2 linked regions of the Chelatococcus sp. YT9 genome follow. The protein of the gene in region 2 interacts with the protein of the main gene of each other region in a pairwise test. Links are inferred from orthologs where the notes say so. Each region holds a gene or a part of one and is shown on either strand. Other genes may lie near its edges.

Region 1 (7,333 bases), 1.8 Mb from region 2 along the record:
GACCGGGGCGCCGACACGCCAGCCTGGCGATCCGTCCGAGACGCGGCAGGGCTCTGCAAATTCTTGTCCATCATCATCGTCTTTCCAGTCACGCTCACACAAAAGCCCCATCCCCCAAGGCTCCCGTGCGCAGGACGCGGTCATCGCGCCCCCTCTTCGCAACAGACAATGACAAACCGCCCCTTACAGCACCCTCTCAAAACCATGAATTCTTCGTAAGATTCAAAGGGGACGTGAGACAGGCAAACAGCGCAGGCCGCGCCGATGCTCAAGGGCCTTCAATCGCCGCCCAGCGCAGCTTCCAGCCGCGCTTTCTCTTCGTCACTGAGAGGAACAGCACGGGTCTGCCGGCGGCGACGTCTCACGCCAAGCGCGATGGCAATGGCTCCGCAGCCGAGAATGAGAAACGGCGCTCCCCAGAGCAGCACCGTCGTCATTGTCATCGGAGGCTTGAGCAGCACGAACTCACCGTAGCGCGCGACCAAAAAGGCCCGGACCTGATCGTCGCTATCGCCGGCCTTCAAACGCTCGCGGACGAGAATACGCAGATCTCGCGCGAGCGGCGCGTTCGAATCGTCAATTGATTGATTCTGGCAAACAAGACAGCGCAGGCCGGACGAGATCGTGCGAGCCCGAGCCTCCAGCGCCTTGTCGGGGAGGATCTCGTCGAACTCCACGGCTCGCGTCGGCGAGACACTGCTGGCAAAGAACAGGACGGCAATGAAAAGGACAGCCGCGACCGCCCTGCCCCGGGACTGGTCACACGAGCGGCGAAAGGAGAGAGAACCTGCTATCGAGAGCCCAGACATCGCTCACTCCGCAGGCACGGCAGAGACATCCATGCGGCGGCGCGGGATTCCGACGCGGATGCGCCGATCGGTCAGGGACAACGCCCCGCCCACGGCCATGATGATAGACCCCAGCCAGATCAGGGTGACATAAGGCTTCCAATAGGCCCTCAGGCCGATGGCGCCTTCGGCTTCGTTATCGCCAAGACTGACATAGAGTTGGCCGAAGCCGATCGTCATGATCCCCGCTTCGGTCGTCGGCGTGCCACGCGTCGTATACAACCTCTTGGATGCCTCCATGGTGCCGAGGGGCCGGCCATGACGCGAAACCGCGAACCGAGCCACATCCTCGCGGTAGTTGTTGGCAGCACGCGGAAACACACCTTCCAGGCGCAGAGTATAGGGGCCGGTCTGGATGCTCCCGCCCGGCCTGACGAGCGTGATGTCCTCGGTGCTCCAGGCTGAAGCGGCGATGCCGATTACCACGACGCCGACGCCCGCATGAGCCAGGGTCGTGCCCCATGCGGACCGGGGCAGGCCAATGGCACGCCGCCAGACGATGCCGAGCTTCGCGCCCCTTGGCCAACACCGCATGATCGTATCGGACACGGCACCGAAAATGATGAAAAAACCCAGCCCGATGCTGACGATGGCGAGGACTGGTCCACCCTCGGTGATCGCGATCACCACCAGAGCGACGCCAATGGCGAGGGCGAAGGCCCCCATCAGGCGTTGGGCTGCGCCGAGCAGGTCCCCTCGTTTCCACGCCAGCGTCTGGCCGATGGGGATAAGAAAGAGCAGCGGCAGCATGATCGGGAGGAAGGTCGCCTCGAAATAGGGCTCACCGACAGAGATCTTCTCCCCAGTCAGCGACTCGAGCGCGAGTGGATAAAGTGTGCCGATGAGAACGGTCGCGCAGGCTGTCGCCAGGAAGAGGTTATTGAGAACGAGCGCCCCCTCCCGCGATACGGGCGCGAAGATCCCTCCCTGACGCAGGAGCGGTGCGCGCCAGGCAAACAGAGCGAACGCTCCGCCAATGAAAAAGACGAGGATACCGAGTATGAAGGCGCCGCGTGCCGGGTCGGTCGCGAAGGTGTGCACGGAGGTCAGCACGCCGGAGCGGACGAGGAAGGTGCCGAGCAGAGAAAGCGAAAAGCTGACGATCGCGAGCAGGATCGTCCAAACTTTCAACGCATCCCGCTTCTCCATGACCACGGTGGAGTGCAACAACGCCGTTGCTGCGAGCCAAGGCATGAACGAGGCGTTTTCGACCGGGTCCCAAAACCACCAGCCCCCCCAGCCGAGCTCGTAATAGGCCCAGTAAGAGCCCATCGCGATACCGAGCGTGAGGAAGACCCATGCCGTCAGGGTCCAAGGTCGGACAGCCCGGGCCCACAACGCGTCGATACGTCCTTCCACAAGGGCCGCGGCCGCGAAGGAGAAGGATATCGAGATGCCGACATAGCCGATGTAGAGGAGCGGCGGATGGATGGCGAGACCGATGTCCTGAAGAATGGGGTTGAGGTCCTGCCCCTCGAAGGGCGCCGGGTTGATCCGCGCAAAGGGATTGGACGACGCGAGGAGGAAAAGCAGGAATGCGCTGGCGATCAAGGCCTGGAAGCTGAGGGTCAGTGCCCTGAGACGCAGTGGCAGCGAGTGGCGCGCCATGGCGACAAGCGCGGCGAAGAGCGCGAGGATGAAGACCCACAACAGCATGGAGCCTTCATGGTTTCCCCACACACCGGTGATCTTGTAAAGCGTCGGCTTCAAGGTGTGTGAGTTCTCGACCACGTTGAGAACCGAGAAATCCGACGTCACGTAGGCATGCGCGAGCGCCAGAAAGGCGAAGCCCACCGCCCCGAACGTACCAAGGGCCGCCGGAGCGGCAACGTTCATCAGGGGCTCATCATTGGCAAGCGCCCCCCACAGCGGCAGAACAAATTGCACCAGGGACAACGCGAGCGCGAGGGTCAGCGCGAAATGGCCGAGTTCCACTATCATTGAGTTGCCCCGGCCTGGCCTGCCTCGCCCGTATGCTGCCAGAGCCCCTGCTGCTTAAGGGCATCAGCAACCTCACGGGGCATATAGCGCTCGTCATGCTTGGCGAGGACACTGTCGGCCGTGAACCGCCTGTCCGCTCCCAGGACACCCTCCGCCACCACGCCCTGCCCCTCACGGAAGAGATCCGGCAGCAAGCCTGTGTAGTTGACGGTGATGCCATGGTTGGCGTCCTTCACAACGAAAACGACCCGCTGACCGGGCTCTCGGACAATCGAGCCCTCAGCCACGAGCCCGCCGAGCCGCAGCCGCGTACCGGGCTGGATATTCATGCTCACGATGTCGCTCGGTGCCCGAAAGAATACGATCGTATCCCGCATCGCGACCAGCACGAGCGCCAGCGCGATGGCGACGACCGCACCGCCTGCAGCAATCAAGGTAAGGCGACGTTGCTTACGGGTCATTGGCGCTCACGGAAATAACGCTGTGATCTTGAGGCGCGGAGAGCGACCATGCAACCTGTGCCAATACACACTTCCGGGATCCACGCTTGGCGTCATGGCGATTGATCCGCTGCGGGCGATTGCAGAACATCCCCTAGCGGAGCGAGTTTGGCGAGAGCGGCCTCATCCGACTTGAACCGCTCGCGGGCCTTCAAGAGCGCGGCGAGCGCTTCAGCCCTTGCGCCAAGCACGATATGAGACCGGACAAGCCTGACCCAGTCCTCGATATTGCCGCCGTCGGCCTCAAGCCGCGCCGCAAGGCCAGCAACCATCCCTTTGATCGCTTCATCGCGCTCGGCGTCCGGTAAGCGCGCGATTGCCTCCGCGGGCGCGTTGCGTTCCAACTTCGCTATATGTGTCTCGACAGTCGGCACCCATGGGGCGTCAGGACCGGCGTCGCCACGCAAGCCCTTGAAAAGGCTTAGAGCCTCCTCCACACGCCCGTCCTGCTCAGCCGCCAGCGCGATGTAGTAACGCGCTTTGGGGAGCTTGGCATCCAGCTTCAGCGCGGCCCTGAAATTCTCCAGGGCTTCCGCGGTGACGAGCCCGCCGCTGCTCAACACTTGTGCCTCTGCCAAGTCTGCGCGACGGGCGGCATTGTCTCCTTCCAGACGAAGCGAGGCCGTATAGGCGCGCACCGCATCGTCCGGACGGCCCATACGCATGTAAATCGGGGCGAGGATTGTCCAGCCCCGCCCGTCCTCCGGAGCGTTGGCCAGATGCGCCTCTACCCGTCGGACCGCCTGCTGGAGGTCGATCTCCGCCGTATCGAGGAACCGCTCGGAAAACGGCGCAGCAGGCAAATGCGGGGAGCCTCGCAAGCCGTAGAAGGCAAGCGAGACGAGAGGAATCATCGACAGGGCGACAGCCGATGCCGCGCGACGGCGACGCAGGGCGGGTTCACCTTGAGCCGGCGATTTGGCCGGTTCGTCAGAGACCGTTCTCAGAAAACGGCGCCCGACTTCGGCAATCGCCACATCCCTCTCCGCCGGGGACAGAAAGCCCCGCGCTACATCGCGTTCGATTTCGCGGATCTGATCCTTGACGAACGATTTCTCTCCCGTCGACGGACCATCGACGGAAAGCGGCCGCGACAGCGGCCAGAGCACAGCGAGAATAGCCGCACCCATCATCAAGGCGAAGACGAGCCAAAGCACCATGCCCTCTTCTGTACAGCAGGACGCCGGCCGACTTCAGGGCATGATCGGGCGACATTCTGTCGCGGGATTTTTTAATTGCGAAATCAGCCAGTTAATAGATTGCAGAGATGCCTTCGCTGCGATCTTGCGACGGGACCTCAGCTGAAACGGAAGCCTTGCTCGCTAAAGAAGCTCGTAAAGATCGTTCGCGAGATCATCTTATATTCGACGGATCTCATAAATCTGAAAATTGGTGATGCATCCGGGGCGGCGAAGTCAAAATCAAAATCCTCAACAGCAATAATTGTAGGCCGGAATTTTTCCCATTCATTAGACTGAATAACTTCCAGGTCGAGACTTTCGACATCGACATTCATGAAATCGGGAGCTTTTTGGGAGAAGTTCTCTTCCATCACATCAGCAAGCGTAACAACTTGTGTGGGAATGCGACGTTGCACTTGAATGTTCTGGCTCTCGGCGATCTTGTCGGAGAACTCCGGCGAAAGGGTATTGCTGGATCCCCATTCATGGAACACAAAGAAGTCAAGACAACCGCGCTCCTTCCCAACGGCCACGTTCAAGTTAACGTCGTTCGGTCGCCGTTGACGGAATTGCTCAATCATGAAGGGATTAGGATCGATATTCACGCCATTCCAGCCCCTGGCATGGAGCAGACGGGTATTTGAGTATAGATCTGGGTGGAAGCAGCCTATATCGAGATAGCGGCCCGAGGGCTTGTCTCGGAACAAATAGTCGATGACAGCATCTTCGCCCCAGTGGGCGAAAGCCACTTTCCCGCAATCCGGTATCATACGCGCGGCTTGGGTCTGCATGTCTCCAACGCGCTGCCGCGCTTCGTCGCGCTGCTGAAAAAGTCTCCGGACAGGTGGCACCTGCAAGGCGGCCACTTTGATATACTTTTTTAGCATGAAACTATTCATGAAAAGCCCCCATTTTTTTTAGATTAGGAGGCCAGGGAGGCTGCAGCGTCGTACTTAGCTCAATTACTATAGCATTCTCTGCACGACTCGGTCATGGGGCAGGAAGGACCAATACTGCACGCAATCCGCCGAGTGGAGCATCGTCCAATTTAAGAGAGCCATCATAGAGGCCGGCGAGTTCCGCGACGATCGCAAGGCCAAGGCCCGATCCCGGCTTTGACTCGTCCAACCGGCGGCCGCGTCGCAGCACCTCCGATCTCACCTCAGGCATCAGTCCGGGGCCATCATCATCGATCGTCACGACGAGCATCGAGCGCTCGCCGCTGGTCTCCAACTCGGCACGGACCTCGACGCGCGCCTCTGCCCATTTGCAGGCGTTGTCCATGAGATTGCCGACCATCGCCTCGAAGTCCTGCCTCTCGCCGCGGAAGCGAATGCTGGCGGGAACGCTGACTGCGACGGCAATGTCGCGCTGCCGGTAGATGCGCTCCAACGCACGTTGCAGACCCTCGATGACGGGTACGACTTCGGTGATGGATCCAAGAGCGCCGGCGAGTGCCGCAGCACGGGCGCGATCGAGATAATAATTTACCTGATCGCGCATGATGGCGGCCTGCACGCGCACCGTATCTGCGAGGGGACCGCCATTGGCATCGGCCTCGTTCAAGATGACGCTGAGTGGCGTTTTCAGTGCATGCGCCAGATTGCCAACGTGGGTGCGAGCCCGTTCCAGGATCTCGCGATTGGCTTCAATCAGCACATTCAGCTCATCGGCGAGAGGAGCAATGTCCTTCGGAAAGCTTCCTTCTATGCGGGCAGCGTCACCACGCCACACATCCCCGACCGCGCTGCGCAAACGCACCAACGGCCGCAGGCCGAAGCGTACCTGAAGTAATGTGATGATCGCGAGAGCCAAACCAAGCGAAACGAAAGTGACCGCCAAGGTGATGCCGAAACGCCGCGTCTCGGCGTCGATTTCATCTGCGGGTGCGGCAACCGTCACGCGATAACTGCCTTCCTCACCGAGATCGATGACCCGTTCGATGGTGCGCAGCTGCCGTTCGTCCGGACCGGCGATATAAGCCTTGCGGATAGCACCAGGAGTTTCACCCGGTGCTGCTGGCAATTCTGCGAGCTGCCCACCAAACAGAGAGCGGGACGTACGGATTTCCGCGTCGCCTGCCGCGCGCGCAACCTGCCAATACCAGCCCGACAGTGGCAAATCGAAGCGCGGCTCGGCGGTAACGGCGATCTCCTTGCGATCAAACGGCCCCGCAATGGCGAGATCTGAAACGAGATCGGTGAGGTAGACGTTAAGCCGCTCGTCGAAACCACCTTCCGTCGTCTGTCGATACAGCGTCGACAGCACCGATCCTGCGATTGCAAGAATGATGATGCTCAACAAGCCACCGGACCACAGCAGGCGCGTGGCAATGGAACGGGGGGGAAGTCTCGAGAAGAATTTGCGTCGCATCGGGAGATGTGACCGATCAGGGAATGGGGAGGCTTGGAACGGAGCAAAGAAAGGCAGTTTCGAAGGAGCGCTCAGTCGCCTTCCCGGAAATGCGAAGAGACGAGGCGATCTTAAGGGTCATGCAACATCTGGTGGCTGGAGAAGATAGCCAAGCCCACGAACCGTCTGGATGACGTCTACGCCAAGCTTCCGCCGAAGCCGCCCGACAAAAACTTCGATGGTGTTTGAATCGCGATCGAAGTCCTGGTCGTAGAGATGCTCGACGAGTTCACTGCGTGAGATGACGCGCCCGGTGTGGTGCATGAGATAGGAGAGCAATCGATACTCATGAGACGTGAGCTTGATCGCGGTGCCATCGACGACGACGCGGCCCGACCGGGTGTCGAGGCGCACTGGCCCGCACGACAATTCGCTGGTCGCATGACCCGCCGCGCGGCGCAGCAGGGCTCGCAGCCGCGCCAAGACCTCTTCCATATGGAACGGCTTCGCG
Region 2 (7,353 bases):
CGAGGTGGTCTGGCGAACCCAGTCCACCGACTTCTGGGTGAACTTCAAGGTTTTCGCGACGATGCCGATCACCATCGTCTTCGCGCTGGCGCAGACTCCACTCATCATGCGCCATTCTCTGCCCGAGAAGGACCAGCCCGAGGCATAGGAGAGCTCGGCAGCCGCAGAGCACCCGGGTTCGGGTCAGGAGGCTTGGCTGGCGGGCTCGGCTCTGGCTGTCTCCCAGCCCCTCAGATCGGCGGGCGTGAACAGCTCGATGGGTTCGGCCCGGCCGCGCAGGGATTGCTCGCCGATATGGCGCCATCCGGATCGGTCGGCACGGGCAGCGGCGAGCGCTTCCTCTGACACGAGGAATGCGACCTGGTGGAGCTTCGTCGCCTGCTCGAGGCGGCAGGCAACGTTCACCGCATCGCCCAGCACCGTGAAGTCCAGGCGCATGTCGTTGCCGATGGCGCCGATGAACGCCTCTCCGCTATGCACGCCGATGCCGATGCGGATGGGATCGAACCCATTCCGGCCGCGTTCCAGGTTCCATTTGTCCATGCGGTCCAGAATGGCCCGCCCGCAGGCGAGCGCCCGCGCCGCGTCGTCCTCGCCGGGTTCCGGCATGCCGAAGACAAGGAAGGCGCCATCGCCGATGAACTTGTCGATGACGCCGCCATGCGCGGCCGCCGCAGCCATGACATGCTCACGAAACGTGCCGATCAGCTCCACCACCGCTGAGGGTGACAGGCTTTCCTCCATGGCGGTCGAGCCGCGGATGTCGACAAACATCAACGTCACAACGCTTCGGCGGCCGGCCTTAAGTTCGCTGATGCGCCCTTCGGCGAGCACCGGCGCGAGCTCCGCCGGCAAATAGCGGCCGAGATTGAGGCGGATCGTTGTTTCTTCCACCGCGCGCACCAGAAGCTTGCGGCCGCGCGCGGACGCAAGGATGAGAATGCCGCCAGTGAGAAGCAGAATGACAACGCGCGCGAAATTTGGCTGCCAGCCGAATTGGTCCTGGACCATGAGCTCAGGGGGGCGCGGGAACGTTACTTGCGCAGGCGCGGCGAAAATTCCCACAGCGATCAGCGATAGGACGAGCAGGACCGTCGTGTAGATCTGGACGCTCGGCCGCAGGCGCAATGCATTGCTCGCGAACACCAGCGGTAGGGCCGCAATGATCGGAAACGACAGGATATATTGGCCAGTCAGCCCGGTGACCCAGACGTTGAGCCAGATGTTGAAGGCAACGATGAACATGTCGATCGTTGCCGTGACAAAGCTCATCCACCAGCGCCAGAGACGGATGCGCACCAGCACGTAGCTCAAAAGGCCCGACAGGAACAACGTCAGCACAGTGAGCTGGGCATAGAAAACCTGGCGCTCGCCGATTGGCGAGAAATCGCTCTTGCGGTCGACAAACGCGATCGCGGCGAGAAGGACAATTCCCGTGATCATACGCACAAGGCTGGCCGTCCGCTCTGCGCTGAGTTCCGCGCTGAGCAGCAGGACGTCACTTTCCTTGGGAAGCTTGGGGGAACGCGCGATCATGGATGGCTGTGGTCCGGGGAGGGAACCTGCTGGTGCTGATGACCGCTCGTGAGGACCGGTCAGACGGATGGGAACGAATCGTCAGGGCGAAGCGGCCTTGTCGATCGCTGCCTTGATACTTGTTTGCAGCGCCTCGGGGGTTAACGGCCCGATATGTTTATGTTGAATCCGGCCGTCGCGGCTAACGATAAAGGTTTCAGGCACGCCATACACGCCCCAGTCGATGGAGGCGCGGCCAGCTGCATCCACGCCGACTGCCGTGAACGGATTGCCAAGCGCGCCGAGAAAACGCCGGGCATTCTCAGAATTGTCCTTGTAGTTGATGCCGACGACTTTGACGCGCGGATCCTGCGCCAGGCTCATCAGGAGCGGATGTTCCTCGCGACATGGTGCGCACCAGGAAGCCCAGATATTCACCACCGTCACCTGATTCGGGCCCGCCGCCAACAAGCTCTCATTGGTCAGCCCCGGGACAGGCTGGCCATCACGCACGAGCCCCTCGAGCGGCGGCAAGGAAAACGCCGGAACCGGACGGCCTATGAGCGCTGACGGGATGCGCGCCGGATCGCCGGCAAACAATCGCACCATGAACAGCACAGCCAGCGCCAGGAAAATGACAAGTGGCACCGCAAGCAGGATCCGACGCCGCCGCAGGGACCCGTCTTCAGGAGCGATCGCTCCGTCCGTTGTTGTGGGATCGCGCAGCACCACCCTCTTTGTCCTCGCCTGTATCCTGGTCCGCGGCACCCCGTGCCGATGATATGGTCCCGGCGGCGCCACCATTATCGCCGGCATGTCGCATGGCACTTGCACCCGGAGCGTGGCCGGACGATGGCATTCTGTTACGAGCCACCCCGCGCGCAGCCAAGGCGCCGAGTGCCCTGTTCCGCATCCGGCTGTCCAGGACGGCACGCGCCACGAGGCCCAACACGATCAGTGCAGCCGCCCCATAGGCAGCCAGCACGAAGCCGATATGTGGTGCACCGAGCGCAATCATTACCCGAGCCTCACGCCGGTCCGGCACCGGCGGACCCGGCGCCCAGCGGAAGGCGGCGCTCGGCCGAGGGATCAGCGGCCTTCAAGGTCAGGCTGCGAACCCGCCGCGCCAGAATCTCGCTGCGCATGCCGGACATGTGCAGCGTCAGGGCCAGCAGCGTGAGCCCGATCGCCATCACGAACAACGGCCACAGCATGCTGGCATCGATCGTGGCGCCATCCATGCGGATGACGGAAGCCGGCTGGTGCAGGGTGTTCCACCAATCCACCGAGAACTTGACGATGGGAATATTGACGAAGCCAACCAAGGTGAGAATGGCAACGGCACGCGCCGCCTGTCCGGGATCTTCGATGGCACGCCAGAGCGCGAGAATGCCGAGATAGATGAGGAAAAGGACGAGCACTGAGGTGAGGCGCGCATCCCATACCCACCAGGTACCCCACATGGGCTTGCCCCAGAGAGAGCCTGTGATGAGGCACAGCAACGTGAAGGCGGCCCCGATAGGCGCCGCCGCCTTCTGCGAGACATCCGCCAGCGGATGGCGCCACACCAGCGTTCCGAGCGCCGATGCGCTCATGATCGTGTAGAGCGCAAGCGCAAGCCAGGCAGCTGGTACGTGGATATACATGATGCGGACCGTCTCGCCCTGCTGATAGTCGGCCGGCGATGAAAACAGCGCGAGATAGAGCCCAGCGACGGTTACAAGCGCGCTCAAACCCGCCATCCAAGGCAGGATGCGGGCCGACAAGGCCATGAAGCGCGTGGGATTGGCGAGCCCCCATAGAAGGCTGGTCGGCATGGTGCTCCTCCGCATCATCGTGATGTAGCGGCCGACGGTGCCGCCCGCAACGGTCTCCTGCTATCCGCCGCCGCGTAACGCTGCCGCGGACGCGACGGCACCGGTCACGATCGCGACAAGGCTCAGCGCCGCGAGCACCAGGAAGGGTGTGAGGAACGGCACGGTCCCTCCAAGAGCCGCCTGCGCTGCAGAGACGCCAAAGATCAATGTAGGGATCATCAGGGGGAGGACGAGCACGGCCAGGATGAGGCCGCCGCGCGGCAGGCTCGCTGTCAGCGCCGCCCCGATACCGCCTATGAACGTGAGAGCCGGCGTACCGACCATCAGTGTCGCCATCACGGCCAGCATCGCATCTGGCTCCTGGGCAAGCAGCAGCCCGAATAACGGCGAGAGCAGCGCCAGCGGAAAGCCCGTCGTTAGCCAGTGTGCGAGACCCTTGACGACAACGGTGAGCTCAAGCGGCACCCGCGACATGCGCATGAGATCGAGGGAGCCATCCTCCTCATCGCCCTGAAATAGCCTGTCGAGGCCGATGAGGGTGGCGAGCACCGCCGCGATCCACAGAATGGCCGGGCCGATGCGACGCAGAAGATTGAGATCCGGCCCAAGCGCGAAGGGAATGAGCGTGACGAGCATCAGGAAGAACACCACCCCGAGTAGCCCGGAGCCGCCGACTCGCGCCGCAAGCTTCAAATCCCGGATGAGAAGAGCACCGAGAGCGGCCATCATGCGCCGAGCTCCCAAGCATCCCTGACGTCAGGATACGCGCCGGGGCCATCTCCGCCATCTTCCCTCATCCCAAGTGTGAGCTCCCTCCCGCCGTCGAGCCCAAGCGGAAGATGTGTAGCTGCAACGATGAGACCGCCGCGCGCCAGATGCCGCTGCATGAGATGGGCAAGATCGTTCTGTGCCGCGAGATCCAGCGCAGCGGTGGGCTCGTCGAGCAGCCATACGGGCCGATCGACCAGAATAAGTCGCGCCAATGCCACTCGCCGCCGCTGGCCCGCCGAGAGATATCCGACGGGAATATCGGAGACATGGACAAGGCCGAGATCATCAAGGGCCGCAGCTGCCTGCTGCGGCGTCGCCGGCGTCCCCAGCATGGCTGCGGCGAAGACCAGGTTCTCAGTCGCGGTCAGTGCCGTTTTCAGGCCGTCGCGATGACCGACCATGACCGCCTGTTCAGCGAGCGGCGCATCCTCCTCGGCGCGCTGCTCCGCGAAGTTGCGATTCCCGGCCAGGCGGATCGTGCCGGCGGCCGGCCTGAGCCGCCCGGCAAGCGTCGCGAGCAGCGTCGACTTCCCCGCGCCGTTAGGCCCCTTGACCACAAGCACCTCGCCACCGGGGATCGTGAGCGTCAGGTCCTCGACCAGCAGCCGTCCGGAACGGCGGCAGGAAAGACGATCGATCTCAAGGCGCAAGATGGCAAACCTCTGTGGCGGAGAGCGAGGGCGGAATGACAAGAAAGACTTCACGGACAGTTTAGAACGACTATGATTCGTCTAGCAGTCCGACACGAAACTCTCTATATAGAGCGCAGGCTGCGCCGCGCGCGTGACGCGCGGGGACCTGGGCACCCCCGGGGCGGCGCGCGCTGTTGCGCAACAGGCCGGCATTTCTGTCTCACCAGGACATCTGTGCCGTCCGTCCCCGAAGGATCACGCGATGACCAAATCCGTCGACAGCTTCTCCTCTCGCCGCACCATTGTCGCGGCTGGCAAGACTTACACCTACTACTCCCTGCCGGAAGCCGAAAAGAACGGCCTGGAGGGGATTTCCCGCCTGCCCTTCTCGATGAAGGTCCTCCTGGAGAACCTCTTGCGCTTCGAGGACGGCCGCTCCGTCACGAAGAAGGACATCATCGCCATCAAGGACTGGCTGGTGAACCGCGGCACGGCCGAGCGGGAGATCGCCTATCGCCCGTCGCGCGTGCTGATGCAGGACTTCACTGGCGTTCCAGCGGTCGTGGACCTCGCCGCCATGCGTGACGCCATGGTCAATCTCGGTGGGGATCCCAAGCGCATCAACCCGCTGGTGCCGGTCGACCTCGTGATCGACCACTCCGTGATCGTCAACTTCTTCGGCAACAATGCCGCCTTCGGCAAGAACGTCGAGGAAGAGTACAAGCAGAACCAGGAGCGCTACCGCTTCCTGAAATGGGGCCAGTCGGCCTTCGATAACTTCCGCGTCGTGCCCCCCGGCACCGGCATCTGCCACCAGGTCAACCTCGAGTACCTCGCGCAGACCGTTTGGACCAAGACCGAGGACGGCGAGACGGTCGCCTATCCCGACACCTGCGTTGGCACCGACAGCCACACCACCATGGTGAACGGCCTCGGCGTGCTCGGCTGGGGCGTGGGTGGCATCGAGGCCGAGGCGGCCATGCTCGGCCAGCCCGTTTCCATGCTCATACCCGAGGTCATAGGCTTCAAGCTCACCGGCAAGCTCAACGAGGGCATCACGGCGACCGACCTCGTGCTGACCGTCACCCAGATGTTGCGCAAGAAGGGTGTGGTAGGCAAGTTCGTCGAATTCTTCGGGGAAGGTCTCGACCATCTCTCGCTCGCCGATCGCGCCACAATTGGCAACATGGCGCCGGAATATGGTGCGACCTGCGGCTTCTTCCCCGTGGACAGCGAAACCATCGCCTATCTCGACGAAACCGGACGCACCGACGACCGCATCGCGCTGGTCGAGGCCTATTCCAAGGCGCAGGGGATGTGGCGCGAGGCAGGGACGCCGGATCCTGTTTTTTCCGATATCCTCGAGCTTGATATCGGCTCCGTGCTGCCCTCGCTCGCCGGCCCCAAGCGCCCGCAGGACCGTGTGCTGCTCTCCGGCACCAAGGAAGGCTTCCTCACCGCCCTTGAGGGCGAGTTCAAGAAGCCGGGCGAGGCGACCAAGCGCGTCGCCGTCGCCGACGCCGACTTCACGCTGGGCCATGGCGACGTCACCATCGCGGCCATTACGTCCTGCACAAATACATCCAACCCCAGCGTACTGATCGCGGCCGGGCTCCTTGCGCGCAACGCCGTGGCGCGCGGCCTCACGTCGAAGCCATGGGTGAAGACCTCGCTCGCGCCAGGATCGCAGGTCGTCGAGGGCTATCTCAACGCTTCGGGCCTGCAAACCGATCTCGACGCGCTCGGGTTCAATCTCGTCGGCTTCGGCTGCACCACCTGCATCGGCAACTCCGGTCCGCTGCCTGAAAACATCTCCGAGGCGATCAACAAGAACGACCTCGTCGCGGGCGCCGTCATCTCCGGCAACCGCAACTTCGAGGGCCGCGTGAACCCGGACGTGAAGGCGAACTACCTCGCTTCGCCGCCGCTGGTCGTCGCCTATGCCATCGCCGGCTCGCTGCAGATCGACCTGACGACCGAGCCGCTCGGCACAGGATCAGACGGGAAACCCGTCTATCTCAAGGACATCTGGCCCTCCAACCAGGAGATCGCCAAGTTCATCCGTGAGAACGTCACCAAGACGATGTTCCAGGAGAAATACGCGGACGTCTTCAAGGGCGACGAGAATTGGCAGAAGATCGCTGTACCAACCGGCGAGACCTATGCCTGGGATTCGGGGTCTACCTACGTGCAGAATCCGCCTTACTTCGAAGGCATGGAGATGAAACCCGAGCCGGTCACGGACATCGTGAAGGCACGGGTGATGGGTCTGTTCCTCGATTCGATCACGACGGACCACATCTCCCCGGCCGGCTCGATCAAGGAAGCGAGCCCTGCCGGCCACTATCTCCGCGATCACCAGGTGCGCCCGCAGGACTTCAACCAATACGGCACCCGCCGCGGCAACCATGAAGTCATGATGCGCGGCACCTTCGCCAATATCCGCATCAAGAATCAGATGCTCGGGGGCAAGGAGGGCGGCTTCACGAAGCACTGGCCCGACGGTGCCGAGATGCCCATCTACGACGCGGCCATGAAGTACAAGGCGGAGGGTGTTCCGCTGGTGGTGTTCGCCGGCAAGGAATACGGCACCGGCTCCTCCCGCGACTGGGCGGCCA

The links.
Region 1: the proteins of KIO76_RS06240 (region 2) and ccmE interact in binary tests that used the Escherichia coli proteins (3 or more experiments, as listed by UniProt). The link is inferred for Chelatococcus sp. YT9 from one-to-one orthologs.

The regions. Positions count from the first base shown.
Region 1 is NZ_JAHBRW010000001.1:3,178,527-3,185,859, reverse strand. What follows is about bases 1,519-4,340. They hold ccmE (cytochrome c maturation protein CcmE), read right to left. Parts: upstream 3,251-4,340; coding sequence 2,786-3,250; downstream 1,519-2,785. Other genes in these bases: ccmI (c-type cytochrome biogenesis protein CcmI), read right to left, coding at 3,343-4,340; KIO76_RS14580 (heme lyase CcmF/NrfE family subunit), read right to left, coding at 1,519-2,789. Also shown: KIO76_RS14590 (Do family serine endopeptidase), read right to left, coding at 1-74; KIO76_RS14585 (cytochrome c-type biogenesis protein), read right to left, coding at 279-809; more of KIO76_RS14580, read right to left, coding at 813-1,518; more of ccmI, read right to left, coding at 4,341-4,449; KIO76_RS14565 (FkbM family methyltransferase), read right to left, coding at 4,587-5,369; KIO76_RS14560 (sensor histidine kinase), read right to left, coding at 5,461-6,771; KIO76_RS14555 (response regulator transcription factor), read right to left, coding at 6,961-7,333. UniProt on the Escherichia coli protein: Heme chaperone required for the biogenesis of c-type cytochromes. Transiently binds heme delivered by CcmC and transfers the heme to apo-cytochromes in a process facilitated by CcmF and CcmH.
Region 2 is NZ_JAHBRW010000001.1:1,378,185-1,385,537, forward strand. Bases 1,439-4,280 are described here. They hold KIO76_RS06240 (heme ABC transporter permease), read right to left. Parts: upstream 3,333-4,280; coding sequence 2,544-3,332; downstream 1,439-2,543. Other genes in these bases: KIO76_RS06225 (adenylate/guanylate cyclase domain-containing protein), read right to left, coding at 1,439-1,536; KIO76_RS06230 (DsbE family thiol:disulfide interchange protein), read right to left, coding at 1,618-2,163; KIO76_RS06235 (heme exporter protein CcmD), read right to left, coding at 2,201-2,533; ccmB (heme exporter protein CcmB), read right to left, coding at 3,393-4,061; ccmA (heme ABC exporter ATP-binding protein CcmA), read right to left, coding at 4,058-4,280. In the rest of the region: KIO76_RS06220 (septation protein A), read left to right, coding at 1-148; more of KIO76_RS06225, read right to left, coding at 184-1,438; more of ccmA, read right to left, coding at 4,281-4,753; aconitate hydratase AcnA, read left to right, coding at 4,998-7,353. UniProt on the Escherichia coli protein: Required for the export of heme to the periplasm for the biogenesis of c-type cytochromes.